2 linked regions of the Sagittula sp. P11 genome follow. The protein of the gene in region 1 binds, or shares a complex with, the protein of each later gene. Links are inferred from orthologs where the notes say so. Each region holds a gene or a part of one and is shown in the gene's direction. Other genes may lie near its edges. The genes, in order: clpS and clpA.

What was found.
Region 2: the proteins of clpS (region 1) and clpA are in contact, whole or in part, in a solved structure (PDB 1LZW), measured with the Escherichia coli proteins. The link is inferred for Sagittula sp. P11 from one-to-one orthologs.

Annotation. Positions count from the first base shown.
Region 1 is NZ_CP021913.1:1,546,844-1,553,952, forward strand. What follows is about bases 2,920-5,615. They hold clpS (ATP-dependent Clp protease adapter ClpS), read left to right. Parts: upstream 2,920-3,953; coding sequence 3,954-4,277; downstream 4,278-5,615. Other genes in these bases: CDO87_RS07535 (5-(carboxyamino)imidazole ribonucleotide synthase), read left to right, coding at 2,920-2,981; CDO87_RS07540 (HAD family hydrolase), read right to left, coding at 3,135-3,833; CDO87_RS07550 (class I SAM-dependent methyltransferase), read left to right, coding at 4,348-5,355; CDO87_RS07555 (SDR family NAD(P)-dependent oxidoreductase), read left to right, coding at 5,382-5,615. Outside these bases: CDO87_RS07515 (DUF1150 domain-containing protein), read right to left, coding at 171-401; CDO87_RS07520 (Hsp20 family protein), read right to left, coding at 406-816; CDO87_RS07525 (YdcH family protein), read left to right, coding at 984-1,208; purE (5-(carboxyamino)imidazole ribonucleotide mutase), read left to right, coding at 1,288-1,773; more of CDO87_RS07535, read left to right, coding at 1,914-2,919; more of CDO87_RS07555, read left to right, coding at 5,616-6,179; hemF (oxygen-dependent coproporphyrinogen oxidase), read left to right, coding at 6,280-7,109. UniProt on the Escherichia coli protein: Involved in the modulation of the specificity of the ClpAP-mediated ATP-dependent protein degradation.
Region 2 is NZ_CP021913.1:2,656,465-2,663,934, reverse strand. The notes cover bases 1,934-4,990. They hold clpA (ATP-dependent Clp protease ATP-binding subunit ClpA), read left to right. Parts: upstream 1,934-2,325; coding sequence 2,326-4,656; downstream 4,657-4,990. Other genes in these bases: CDO87_RS12820 (M23 family metallopeptidase), read left to right, coding at 4,777-4,990; gloB (hydroxyacylglutathione hydrolase), read left to right, coding at 1,934-2,131. Outside these bases: CDO87_RS12840 (F0F1 ATP synthase subunit delta), read right to left, coding at 1-81; CDO87_RS12835 (methyltransferase domain-containing protein), read right to left, coding at 544-1,296; more of gloB, read left to right, coding at 1,370-1,933; more of CDO87_RS12820, read left to right, coding at 4,991-5,736; CDO87_RS12815 (peptidoglycan -binding protein), read right to left, coding at 5,740-7,470. UniProt on the Escherichia coli protein: ATP-dependent specificity component of the ClpAP protease. It directs the protease to specific substrates. It has unfoldase activity. The primary function of the ClpA-ClpP complex appears to be the degradation of unfolded or abnormal proteins.

The DNA of each region.
Region 1 (7,109 bases):
AATCAAAGCGGGGTTAGCCACCGGGGTCATCCGGCAGGGCAAGCGGTTCTCGGCTGTGGGAAGGAAAGCGCCCGGGACATCGGGCCATCGCCCGCTTCGGGCGCACCGGACAACGGCGCGCCGCGCGGGGACACCGGGCCGGGCGCCACAGGGGCGCCCGCCGGCAGGTCTCAGTGGACCGTCACCGGTGCCAGGTCGTTCTGACGGGCCAGCGCGAAGGCCAGGCTCCGGTTCTTCACAAGCGCCAGACGCTCGCCATCGGCACGGTGCACGGCATAGATCGTGTCGCGGCCGTCCATCTGGTCCTGCATCTCTTCCGGCAGCTCGTCGCGCTGCACGGGACGCACGTAGACCGTCCGGCCTTCGTCCATCAGCTTGGAAATGTCGTACTTGGTATGCATCCAGTTACCCCTTCCTGATCTTGATCGTCTGAACCACGGTCTCCGGCTGGTTCTGCGTCAGGTCGACGTGCAACAGCCCGTTTTCCATCACCGCTTCACCCACCTCGACGCCGTCCGCCAATACGAAACTGCGCTGAAACTGCCGCGCGGCAATGCCGCGGTGCAGGAAAATGCGCTCGGCCGAGTCGTCGCGCGACCGTCCGCGGATCACCAGTTGCCGGTCCTCGACCGTGATCGAGAGGTCCTCCTCGCGGAAACCCGCGACAGCCAGCGTGATACGGAAAGAGTGTTCGGACGTCTGTTCTATGTTGAACGGCGGATAGCCTTCCGACGTCTTCGCGGTCCTCTCCAGCAGCCGTTCCAGCTGCTCGAACCCCAGCATGTGCGGGTAGGACCCCAGTGTGAGTTTGCTCATGGACGCATTCCTTTCAGTCCTTGATACAAGCGACCGTTTCGCGCGTGTCCCTGTCGGCAACCCGCACACCCGGAATATGGGAACAGCCGATGGACCGCGCAAGGGTCTTTGCGCAGAGCCTTCTCTTCGCTATGTTGATGTTTCACGGAGCTTTCAGGAGTCGGCAGATGAACGCCCCAACGGACATCTCCATGAAGAACGACGAGGTCCTGCGCGTCGAACTCGAGGTCTTTCGCAGGGAACACCGCGACCTGGACGAATCCATCCGTGCGCTGCAGACCACCGGCACCGCCGACCAGATCACGCTGCAGCGCCTGAAGAAGAAGAAGCTTCTTCTCAAGGACCGTATCGCGCTGATCGAGGACCGGCTGACCCCCGACATCATCGCCTGAGGAAGGCCGCGGCGCCCGTTGCACCCGGCGCCCGGCCCCCTATAAAGAGGCTTTCCCGCACAGGATCAGGGGCAGCGGCATGACAATCGAGATCGGCATCATCATGGGCAGCCAATCGGACTGGCCCACCATGAAGGAGGCCGCCGAGGTGCTCGACGAACTCGGCGTCCCGCACGAGATCAGGATCGTCTCCGCGCACCGCACCCCGGACCGGCTGTGGGAGTACGGCAAGACCGCGGCCGAGCGCGGGCTGAAGGTCATCATCGCGGGCGCCGGCGGCGCGGCCCACCTGCCCGGCATGATGGCGTCGAAGACCCGCGTGCCGGTGATCGGCGTCCCGGTCGAGACCAAGGCGCTCTCAGGCGTCGATTCGCTCTATTCCATCCTGCAGATGCCGCGCGGCTTCCCCGTCGCCACCATGGCGATCGGCGGCGCGGGCGCGAAGAACGCGGGCCTGATGGCCGCGGCCATCCTCGCCAACACCGACCCCCACCTCGCCCGCCGCCTCGACGACTGGCGCACGGCCCTCGCCGCCTCCATCCCCGAGGAACCCGTCCGCGACTGACCCGGTCCGCGAAGGTCCCGCGCCCGCCCTTCATCTTGGCAAAAATACCGCGGGGGAGTCACCGCAGGTGACGGGGGCAGAGCCCCCGCTTGCAACGCCGGCCATCCCGCGCCAGACAGCCGAAAACACGGAGATCAGCCATGTCCCCTCTCCCCACCGGCGCCACCATCGGCATTCTCGGCGGCGGCCAGCTTGGCCGCATGCTCTCGGTCGCGGCCTCGCGCCTCGGCTTCAAGACGGTGATCTTCGAACCCGGCGGCGACTGCCCGGCCTCGCACGTGGCAAACTACCACCTGCAGGCCTCCTACGGGGATGAGGACGCCCTGCGCCGTTTCGCCGAAAGCGTCGACGTCATCACCTACGAGTTCGAGAACATCCCGACCTCGGCGCTCGACCTGCTGGAAAGCCTGAAGCCCATCCACCCCAACCGCGAGGCGCTCCGCGTCAGCCAGGACCGGCTGACCGAAAAGACCTTCCTCACCGGCCTGGGCCTCGCCACCGCCCCCTTTGCCGACGTGCCCGATGCGGCGGCGCTCGACGCGGCGCTGGAAACCATCGGCGCTCCCGCGATCCTCAAGACCCGGCGCTTCGGCTACGACGGCAAGGGGCAGGCCCGGCTGAAGAGCGCGGACGACGCCGCAGAGGCGCTGGCCGACATGAACGGCGCCCCGGCGATCCTCGAGGGCTTCGTGGACTTCTCGAAGGAGATCTCGGTGATCGCCGCCCGCAGCCAGGACGGCCAGGTCTCGGCCTTCGATCCGGGCGAGAACGTGCACGAGGGCGGCATCCTGCGCACCACAACCGTCCCCGCCGAGGTCCCCTCGCGCCTCATGACCGATGCCGTGCTGCTGGCCGGCCGCATCCTCAACGCGCTCGATTACGTCGGCGTGATGGGGGTCGAGCTGTTCGTGACGCCCAAGGGCCTGATCGTGAACGAGATCGCACCGCGGGTGCACAACTCCGGCCACTGGACGCAGAACGGCTGCCTCGTCGACCAGTTCGAACAGCACATGCGCGCCGTGGCGGGCTGGCCGCTGGCCAACGGCGAGCGTCACTCCGACATCGTGATGGAGAACCTGATCGGCGACGACATGGACCGCCTGCCCGGGCTGATGGCCGACCCGGCGGTGGCGCTGCACCTCTACGGCAAGGCGGAGGTGAAGCCGGGCCGCAAGATGGGTCACGTCAACCGGTTGGTGAAGGGCTGAGCCTCCGGTAGCCGGGTTTCGCTGCCTCCGGCAGCGACCCGCCGGGGGTTTCACCCCCGGACCCCCAAGGTATTTCGGCCAAGATGAAGGGGGCCCGAACCTTTCCGGAGCGGCCGGGCGTTTCTTTGGACGGGCGGTTCCCGGACCGGTGTTTCAGCCGATCTCCCTCACCAGTTCCGGCAGGCCCGACAGATCCGCGATCTCGCGGAAGCGCGCAGCGTCGGGTGCTTCGGCGTGTTCCAGCGCCCAGGCGAGGTCATGCGGCACATGGACGCCCCAGGCCCCGGCTGCGATGGCGGGCACCACGTCGGACTTCATCGAGTTGCCGACCATCATCGCCGCCTCCGCCCCACCCGGCATCGCCCCGAAGATCCGCGCGTAGGTGGCAGGCCGCTTGTCCGACACGATCTCCACCGCGTCGAACAGATCGCCGAGGCCCGAGGCCGCCAGCTTGCGCTCCTGGTGCAGGAGGTCGCCCTTGGTGATCAGCACCAGCCGGTGGCCCGGCGCCAGGGCGTGCACCGCCTCCTCGGCATGGGGCAGAAGTTCGACGGGATGGGCCAGCATCTCGCGCCCGGCCTCCAGCAGTTCGCCGATGACGGAGGCGGGCACGCGGCCGTCGGTGACCTCGATCGCGGTCTCGATCATCGACAGGGTGAACCCCTTCACGCCGAATCCGTAATGGCCGATGTTGCGCCGCTCCGCCGCGACCAGCCGCTCCTCGAGGTGCGCGCGCTCTGCATGATCCTTGAGCAGGTCGGCGAATTTCTCCTGCGTGCCCACGAAGAACCGCTCGTTGTGCCACAGCGTGTCGTCCGCGTCGAAACCGATTGTTAGCAGATTTTGCGCCATTTTGTATTCATCCTCCGTGCCCCCCTTTTCGCCGGGGGCCTCGCGGCTATATAAAGTGGCCGTATACCGGAACGCAAAGCGCGACAGGCACATATGACAGACGCCCCGCAGAAGTGGACGATGGCCGCAGACGAGCCGGATGATGGTCAGGGTGAAACCGGCGTCGTCACCAAGACGAAGCCGAAGACCAAGCGCCCTCCGCTCTACAAGGTCCTGCTGCTGAACGACGACTATACGCCGATGGAATTCGTCGTGCACGTTCTCGAACGGTTCTTCGGCATGACCCACGCGCAGGCGTTCGAGGTCATGCTGACCGTGCACAAGAAGGGGGTCGCCGTGGTCGGCGTCTTCAGTCACGAGATCGCGGAAACCAAGGTCGGGCAGGTCATGGATTTCGCCCGCCGCCACCAGCACCCCTTGCAGTGCACCATGGAAAAGGAATAGGCCCCCGGTTTCACGGGACGGGGCCGCACACGCCTTGTCCGCCAGAGACAAGGGAACGGTCTTTCCGCTCATGACATCCGAACGCCTCCGCTTCGCCATCGAGACCGGCGGCCTCGTCCTTCCGGACGACGGGCCCTTGGCCCTGATCGGTGCGCCCGCCAATGCCCCCGTCGACATGCTGGACACGACCCGCGTGACGGTGATCCAGACCGATGCCGCCGCGCATGACGGCTGGGCCGCGCGCGGCCTGCCGACCGCCACCGCGCCCGAGGGCCGCTATGCCGCCGCCATCGTCTCCCTCCCCCGCGCCCGCGACGCCGCCGAGGCGCGGCTTGCCCTCGCTGCGCAGCACGCCGAGATGGTGGTGGTCGACGGCGCCAAGACCGACGGGGTGGAGGCGATCCTGAAGGCGCTGAAGCAGCGCGTGACGCTCGACGGACAGGTGTCCAAGGCGCACGGGCGCTGCGCATGGTTTCATCCGGGCGAGGCGCTGGCGGACTGGGTTCGCCCCGCGCAGGCGCAGAACGCCCATGGCGACTGGGTTGCGCCGGGCGTCTTTTCCGCCGATGCGCCGGACGAGGCCTCCGTCGCGCTCGCCGGGGCGCTGCCGCAGCTCAAGGGCGACGTGGCAGACCTCGGCGCCGGCTGGGGCTGGCTCTCGCGCGAGATCCTGCGCCACCCGGGCGTGAAGACCCTGCACCTCGTCGAGACGGAGAAGACCGCCCTCGACTGCGCCCGCCTGAACGTCACCGACCCGCGCGCCGTCTTCCACTGGGCCGACGCGACCACATGGACCCCGCCGCAGCCGCCGGGCACACACGCGCCCCGCAGGCTCGACGCGGTGGTCATGAACCCGCCGTTCCACGCCGGCCGCCGCGCCGATCCCGCGCTTGGCCGCGCCTTCATCGAGGCCGCCGCCCGGGCGCTTGCGCCGCATGGCCAGCTCTGGATGGTCGCCAACCGTCACCTCCCCTACGAGACCGCCCTCACCGCGCTTTTCCGCGATGTGGCCGAGATCGGGGGCGACTCACGCTTCAAACTGTTGCACGCTGCCCGGGTCATCCGGACGCGGCGCTGACCGCCGAACGAGGAAAGGCGCGAACCATGAGTTTCTCCATCGAGGGCAAGACCGCCATCGTCACCGGCGCCGCGAACGGCGTCGGGCTCGCCATCGCCAAGCACTTCGCCAACAACGGCGCCAACGTCATGCTCGCCGACATGGACGAGGTGCGGCTGGCCAAGGAATGCGAGAAGGGCGACGAGGACAGCATCAAGTTCTTCGCGGGCGACCTGCGGGAAAAGCTGACGCTGGCCAACCTGCTGTCGGCGACGCTGGACGCCTACGACCGCGTCGACATCCTGGTGAACGGGTCGCGGCAGATGCTGCCGACCGACCCGCTCGACCTCGAGGACAACACCCTCGACAAGCTGCTCGACCAGAACCTGATGACCGCCTACCGGATGAGCCAGCTGGTGGCGCGCCGGATGATCAAGCAGGCGGAGGGCCAGACCGAAGGTCAGGTCGGTGCCATCGTCAACCTGTCGTCGATTGCCGCCCGCCGCACCCATCCGGAGCTTCTGGCCTATTCCGTGTCCTGTGCCGCGCTGGACCAGATGACCCGTTCGATGGCGGTGGCGCTGGCGCCCAGCCGCATCCGGGTGAACGCTCTGGCCTTCGGCTCGGTGATGTCTGCCAGCCTGAAGGACACGCTGAAGGAACACCGCGACTACCGCTCCGACATCGAGAACCACACCCCCCTTGGCCGCATCGCGCCCCCGCGCGAGCTGGCCGAGGCGGTGCAGTTCCTCTCCAGCGACGGCTCGGGCTTCATGACCGGGCAGGTCATGACGGTGGACGGCGGGCGCACCCTGCTGGACCCGGTGGCCGCGCCCGCGCACTGACCGCAGACCCCCGGCTGTCTGCACCGCCGGCACCCTCGCGTCGCGTTGCCCCTGCCCCGGCCCGCCGCTAATGTCCGCCCGAATGCGAGGAGACACCGCCATGATGACCGCCGAAAAAGACCGCGCCAGCGCGTGGTTCCGTAACCTCCGCGACCAGATCGTCGCGGCCTTCGAGGCGCTCGAGGACAGCCATGACGCAGGTCCCTTCGCCGAAGGCAACGCCGGCCGGTTCGACGTCACCCGGACCAGCCGCCAGTCCGACGACGGTTCCGACGCGGGCGGCGGGCTGATGAGCGTGATGCGCGGCGGGCGGGTGTTCGAGAAGGTCGGCGTCAACGTCTCCACCGTCTACGGCACCCTGGGCGTGCCCGCGCAGCAGGCCATGGCGGCGCGCGGCGTCCCGGGCATCGCCGACGACCCGCGCTTCTGGGCGTCCGGCATCTCGCTGGTGGCGCACATGCAGAACCCGCACTGCCCTGCCGTCCACATGAACACCCGGATGTTCTGGACGCCCGGCGCATGGTGGTTCGGCGGCGGCTCGGACCTAAACCCGTGTATCGAGTACGACGAGGACACCGCCCATTTCCACGCCACCCAGAAGGCCCACCTCGACCCTCACGGGACCGAGCACTACCCGGCGCTGAAGGCCTGGGCGGACGAGTATTTCTACATCCCCCACCGCAAGCGCGCGCGGGGCGTCGGCGGCATCTTCATGGACGACCGCAACTCCGGCGACTGGGAGGCGGACTTCGCCCTGACGCAGGACATCGGCCGCGCCTTCCTGCCCGCCTACCTGCCGCTGATAGAAAAGCGCCGCACCCAGCCCTTCACCGATGCGGACAAGGACGTGCAACTCGTGCACCGCGGGCTTTATGCCGAATACAACCTCGTCTACGACCGCGGGACGAAGTTCGGACTGGCCACCGGACA
Region 2 (7,470 bases), 1.1 Mb from region 1 along the record:
GTTCTCCTTCACGATCTCGAAGACGGCGGTGGCATAGCGCTCGGCGATGCCGGAGGAAATCGAGCTGTCAGACACGTCCACCCTTCCGATTTTCGGCCCCCGTCACGCGCCCGCCGTCTGGCGGGGCGTCCGGAGGCTCCTGGAACCCTGATTTTTCGTCAAGGCAAGTAAATCGCGGCGGATGTAGCAGAGCCTCCCCCACCTCGCAACATCCTTAGAGAGATTTAACGTGGGCGCTAAACCCATACTTTTCAGTCGGTTGCCCGAAGTGCGACCTTTCGTGCCCAAACTTCGTGCAGGAAAAGCGCACTTTTTCGTGCATTTGGCGACGATTCCCGGCACTGGCAACAGCTTGGCACGGGACAGGTGCCGTTGCGAACCCTGTTTCTCGGTGACCGATGTTTACGCAATCAGTCGCACGCCGAATGCGTTTTGGGTATCACGCACACCCGATCATGAGACTTTCCGGTATCTGACGCCGCTCCTGTCGAGCACAGCCCACCCCGGCCCGACCGCCCTTTCCCCGGTCAGGACACTCAAACCTCAGACCGGCCCGGCGACCTTGCCCGGCTTCGGCGAAAGGACCTCCAGCGGGTTCGGCACCCGCTTCTTCTGCCCAAGTCCGGCGCGCGTCGGCGGGTGCCGCTTGGAGGCTTCGACGATCATGACGCCCCCGGCGGTGAACGGGATCAGCCTCCCCAGCCGCTCCCAGAACGGGCCGGTCTTCATCCAGAAGCGGCGCGCCGACGGCGGCTGGTACAGCACGGAGACATGCCGCTCGGGAACGAAGTCGTGCCGCTTGAGCTGCGTTTCGAGCTGGCCGATGGAATAGGGCCGCCCGTAACCGAACGGCGTCCAGTCCGCCCGCGCCCAGAGACCGGAGCGGTTGGGCAGGATGAACAGGGCGCGTCCGCCGGGGCCGAGCACGCGGTACGCCTCGTCCAGCAGGTCGGACGGCCGTTCCGATGTCTCTAGCCCGTGCATCAGGATCAGGCGGTCCACATGCCCCGTCTCCAGCGGCCAGGACACCTCTTCCGACAGCACAGACACGTTGGGCAGACCGGCAGGCCAGGGCATCACGCCCTGTGGTGCGGGCATCAGGGCCACGACCCGGCGCGCCTCCTTCAGGTAGGGGCGCAGCATCGGCACGGCAAAACCGTAGCCCGCGACCGTCTGGCCGTGCACGTCCTCGGGGGACCAGCCACGCAGCACTTCCGCCCGCAGGATCTTCTGCGCCGCGCGCCCCAGCGCACTTCGGTAGTAGAAATCGCGCAACGCCTGCACGTCCAGGTGCATGGTGTCTCCAGTTGAGAAGTCGGGCCGGATAGGTCACTCTGAGGGCATCTTACAAAGCATTCAAGGAAACGCCATGCCACTGGACATTGTGACCGTCCCCTGCCTGAAGGACAATTACGCCTACATCGTCAAGGGTCCGGACGGGATCGCGCTGATCGACGCGCCCGAAGCCAAGCCGCTGATCAATGTCCTGGAGCATCGCGGCTGGAAGCCCGACGTCATCATGATCACGCACCACCACCACGACCATGTCGGCGGCGTGGACGAGTTGCGCGAGAAATACGGCTGCAAGGTCATGGGCCCCGCGGCAGAAAAGGACAAGCTCCCCGAGCTCGACATGGCGCTGGAACCGGGGTTTTCCGGCGGCACCGACGACGGACTGTGCGAGGTGATCCCGGTTCCCGGCCATACGCTGGGACACGTGGCCTACCACTACCCGGAGGCAAAGTGCCTGTTCAGCGCCGACAGCCTCATGGTCATGGGCTGCGGACGGATCTTCGAAGGCACGCCCGAGATGATGTGGGACAGTCTCTCGACGCTTGCCGCGCTCGACCCGCAGACCATCGTCTGTTCCGGCCACGAGTACGGCGAGAGCAACGCCGCCTTCGCCAAGACCATTGAACCGGACAACCCGGGACTTATATCACGAGCACAGATGATCACCGTGGCCCGCGGTCGGGGACAGCCAACCGCTCAGGTGCCGCTTTATGTTGAACTCCAGACAAACCCGTTCCTGCGGGCCGGCCAGGCGTCGGTCAAGAAGGCACTCGGCATGGAGGACGCCTCCGACCTGGAGGTCTTCACCGAGATCCGCGCACGCAAGGACAAGTTCTGACGCGATTTTCGCGGACCCACACCCGTTAACCGGGTTCGCGACGATGAAGGGTTCGGCAGACCTGTTGTCAAGCGTGCCATGTGACAGATGCGTGAAAAGAAAAAACTTGAAGACAGTCACTAATCGACCAAACTTTAACTTAACGGGGCAATGCTGGACCCGAGTACGGACAGCGCAGACAAGAGGAGCACCAAGTGCCTTCATTCTCGAACACCCTTGAGCAGGCCATACACTCCGCGCTGGCGCTGGCGAACTCGCGAAGCCACGAATTCGCCACGCTGGAGCATCTGCTGCTGGCGCTGATCGACGAACCTGACGCATCGCGGGTGATGAAAGCCTGCTCCGTCGATACGGAGGAGTTGCGCACCACCTTGGTGGAGTTCATCGACGACGATCTTTCCAACCTCGTGACCGACATCGAGGGGTCGGAGGCCGTTCCCACGGCCGCCTTCCAGCGCGTCATCCAGCGCGCCGCGATCCACGTCCAGTCGTCCGGCCGGACGGAGGTGACGGGCGCCAACGTGCTGGTCGCGATCTTCGCGGAGCGTGAGTCGAATGCCGCCTATTTCCTGCAGGAGCAGGACATGACGCGCTACGACGCGGTGAACTTCATCGCGCATGGCGTCGCCAAGAACCCCGCCTACGGCGAATCGCGTCCCGTGCAGGGCGCAACCGAGGCAGAGGAAGAGGCCGCCCAGACCGAAAGCGCGGCACCCGCCAACGACAAGGAGTCGGCGCTCGGCAAGTACTGCGTCGACCTGAACGCCAAGGCGGAGATCGGTGACATCGACCCGCTGATCGGACGCGATCAGGAGGTGGAGCGCTGCATCCAGGTGCTGTGCCGCCGCCGCAAGAACAACCCGCTTCTGGTGGGCGACCCGGGCGTCGGCAAGACCGCCATCGCCGAGGGTCTCGCCCGCAAGATCGTCGCGGGTGAAGTGCCGGAGGTCCTGTCCGAGGCCACGATCTACTCGCTCGACATGGGCGCTCTTCTGGCGGGTACCCGTTACCGCGGCGACTTCGAGGAGCGGCTGAAGGCGGTTGTCCAGGAACTGGAGGATCACCCCGACGCCGTGCTCTTCATCGACGAGATCCACACCGTGATCGGCGCCGGCGCAACGTCCGGCGGCGCCATGGACGCATCGAACCTGCTAAAGCCCGCGCTTCAGGGCGGCAAGCTGCGCACCATGGGGTCGACCACCTACAAGGAGTTCCGCCAGCACTTCGAAAAGGACCGCGCCCTGTCGCGCCGGTTCCAGAAGATCGACGTGAACGAACCTTCGGTCGAAGACACCATCAAGATCCTCAAGGGCCTGAAGCCCTACTTCGAGGAGCACCATGCCATCAGGTACACCGGCGACGCGATCAAGACCGCCGTCGAGCTTTCGGCGCGCTATATCAACGACCGCAAGCTGCCGGACAAGGCCATCGACGTGATCGACGAAGCGGGCGCGGCCCAGCACCTCGTGGCAGCGTCGAAGCGCCGGAAGTCCATCGGCACCAAGGAGATCGAGGAAGTCGTGGCGAAGATCGCCCGCATCCCGCCCAAGAACGTGTCGAAGGACGACGCAGAGGTGCTGAAGGATCTCGAAGCGACGCTGAAGCGGGTCGTCTTCGGTCAGGATGCGGCGATTGCCGCCCTGTCCTCCGCGATCAAGCTGGCCCGGGCGGGTCTGCGCGAACCGGAGAAGCCGATCGGCAACTACCTCTTCGCGGGCCCGACCGGTGTCGGCAAGACCGAAGTGGCGAAGCAACTGGCGTCCACGCTGGGTGTCGAACTGCTGCGCTTCGACATGTCGGAGTACATGGAGAAGCACGCGGTCTCCCGCCTGATCGGCGCGCCTCCGGGCTATGTCGGTTTCGATCAGGGTGGCCAGCTGACGGATGGCGTGGACCAGCACCCGCACTGCGTGCTGCTGCTCGACGAGATCGAGAAGGCGCACCCGGATGTGTTCAACATCCTGCTGCAGGTGATGGACCACGGCACGCTGACCGACCACAACGGCCGGTCGGTGGATTTCCGGAACGTGATCCTGATCATGACCTCCAACGCGGGCGCCGCGGAACAGGCCAAGGCGGCCATCGGCTTCGGTCGCGACCGCCGTGAGGGCGAGGACACCGCCGCGATCGAGCGGACTTTCACACCGGAGTTCCGCAACCGTCTGGACGCGGTCATCAGCTTCGCGCCGCTGCCGAAGGAAACCATCCTCGCCGTGGTCGAGAAGTTCGTGCTGCAGCTCGAAGCGCAGCTCATGGATCGCAACGTGACCATCGAGCTGACCCGCCCCGCCGCCGAATGGCTGGCGGACAAGGGCTACGACGACAAGATGGGCGCGCGTCCTCTGGGCCGCGTCATCCAGGAGCACATCAAGAAGCCGCTGGCCGAGGAGCTGCTGTTCGGCAAGCTTACCAAGGGCGGCATCGTGAAGGTGTCGGTAAAGGACGGCGAACTGGTGTTGAAACTGGACGGGCCGGACAAGCCGCGCCTCGGCTCCAAGAAGCCGCCGCTGCTGACCGCGGACTGATCGCAAAGAGGGCGCCTTCGGGCGCCCTTTTCACATGCGCCTGCCAAGCGGCCTTACGGGACGGCGGGCGGGGCGATGTTGCCGAAGGCGACGAGCGCCCGACCCGCCGCCCGGACCGACATGCGCCTGTTTTCCCTGATCTTCCTCGCCTGCCACGCCTTCGCCCAGACCTCAGTCGCCGAGACGCAGTTCGCCCTGCCGCTCGACTGCGAGATCGGCACGACCTGCTTCATCGAGGACTACGTCGACAACGCCCCCGAACAGGGCCGGCAGCAGGACTACGCCTGCGGCATCAACAGCCGTGACGGGCACAAGGGCACCGATATCGCCCTGCTCGACTTCGGCGCCATAGACAGCGGTGTCACGGTGCGCGCCGCGGCGCCGGGCACGGTCCTGCGCGTCCGCGACGGCATGGCCGACGACCGGCTGATGCGCGGCGTGACCTCCCAGAATGCCTGCGGCAACGCCGTTCTGGTGGACCATGGCAACGACTTGCAGACGATGTACTGCCACCTCAGGGAAGGCTCCGTGCGTGTCCAGCCAGGAACCCGCGTCGAGACCGGCACAGCCCTGGGCATGGTCGGCCTGTCAGGCCAGACCAACCACCCCCACCTGCATTTCCAGGTCCTGCGCGCGGGCGCCGTGATCGACCCCTTCCGCCCGGAGGCGACGGGCACATGCGGCGCGGCGGAGGGCAGCCTCTGGGCCGTCGACCTGCCCTACACGACGACCGGGCTGATCACGGCGGGCTTTTCCGACCATGTGCCGGAATTCGACGCCGTGCGCGACGGCAGCGCCCGGCTGGCCCAAGGCACACCCGGCACACCTCTGGTGGTCTACGCCCACGCCGGTCATCCAGAGCATGGCGACCTTCTCACGCTCTTCGCCACGGGCCCAGACGGCACGGAGATCTTTCGCCGCGAGAGCGTGCTGAAGGCGCCCCAGGTCAGCATCATGCGCGCTGCCGGCAAACAGGCCCCGCCCGAAGGCTGGCCGCCGGGCGAATACCTCGGCGAGGCGCTGCTGACCCGCGCAGGCAAGGTCATCGCCCATCGCTTTGCCCATGTGACGGTGCGCTGAGCCTTACTTCTCGGTCAGTTTCAGTTCGATCCGGCGGTTCTGTGCGCGGGCTTCGGCAGTGTCCGCGGGATTGACCGGCTGGTATTCCCCGAACCCGTTCGCGGCAAGGCGGTTGGGCGGGATGCCGTAGTTGTCGATCATGTCCTTCACCACGGCGCGCGCACGGGCCTGGCTCAGGTCCCAGTTGTCCTCGAACTCGGCGCTGCCGCGCACAGGCACGTTGTCGGTGTGGCCGTCGACCCGGATGATCCAGTCGATCTCCTCGGGGATGTCCCGCGCCAGTGTACGCAGGATGTTCGACACCTTGGCGATCTCGCGGCGGCCCAACGGGGACAGGTCGGCAGAGCCCTGCTCGAACAGAACCTCCGAAGAGAACACGAAGCGGTCGCCTTCGATTCGGATGTCGTCCCGGTCAGCCACGACCTGGCGGAGGCGCCCGAAGAACTCGGAGCGGTAGGCCTCCAGATCCTTCTTCTCGGCCTCCAGCCGTTTGCGCTCTTCCTCTTCCAGGACCCGCCGCCGGCGTTCTTCCTGCGCGACACGGGCCAGAGCCGCGTTCAGCTCGGACCCGAGGTTCTGCAGCTGTACCTCCGAGGCCGCGTCGCGTGCCTTCGCATCATCCAGCAGCGCCTGCAGTTCGCCCAGTTGCTTGCGCAGCTCGGCGACGTTGCGGTTCAGCGCCTCGACCTTCAGTTGCGACTGGCTGGCGCGCTCGCGGGTCTGTGCCAGTTCGTCCCGGGCCTGGCTGAGCAGCAACTGACGTTCCTCTGCCTCGTCGAGCTGCGTATCAAGCGCCTGTTCAGCCTCGCGTTGGCGGGCCAGCGCGGCGGCAAGGCGATCCCGGGTATCCTCGGCGGTGGTCTGGGCCGTAATCCGTTCGGCAAGCGCCGCCGCCAGCTTTTCCTCGAGCGAGCGGGCATCGTCACCCTGCTGGGCGGCGCGGGCCTCGGCCTCTGCCAGCAACTGGCGCAGTTCGGAAATCTCCAGATCGCGCGCTTCGGCACGCGCCAACGCCACCTGCAGATCGTTCTCCAGCCGGGTGCGGCTAGCGCGCAGCGACTCGACCTCCGCGTCGCGTTCCTCGGCCGTGCCGCCGACTTCCGCCAGGCGCGAGACGAGGCTGCGGTTCTCAGCTTCCAGCCCTTCGATCCGCCTTCCGCGGTCTTCGACGCGTTGCAGCGCGGCGTCCAGTTGTGCCTGCGTCTGGGCGACCCGCCCGCGCAGATCCTCGATCCGCGACGTCTGCGTCGTATCCTGCGACTGCATGGCCGCGATGCGGGCGTTCAGCCCCTCGGCCTCTGCCCGCAGGCGTTCAAGGTCGTCATGCGCGGCCACAAGCTCGCGCCGGACCTCTTCAAGACTGCGGTCCAGTTCGGCGCGCTGCGCCTCTGCCGCGTCGCGTTCGGCGGCACGGTCAGCGGCGGCCCCCTGTGCGGCCGACAGCTGGGACACAAGCGCCGCGTTGCGGTCGCGCAGCGTGGCGATCTCGGCCTCCCGCGCTTCCGCTTCGGAAAGCCGGGCCAGCGCCGCAGCGAGTTTCGCGGACAGGTCCGACATCTGCGTCGCGCGCGTGTCGGCATCGGCCTGCAGCCCGGCCAGGTCGCGCTCCGTCTCGTTGCGGCGGCGCTGTTCCTCGGCAAGGCTCTCCTCTGCCGCGCGGCGGGCCTCCTGTTCCGAGATCAGGTCGTCGCGCAGCCGGGCCAGCCGCTCGTCGGTCTGTTCTCCGGCGCTGCG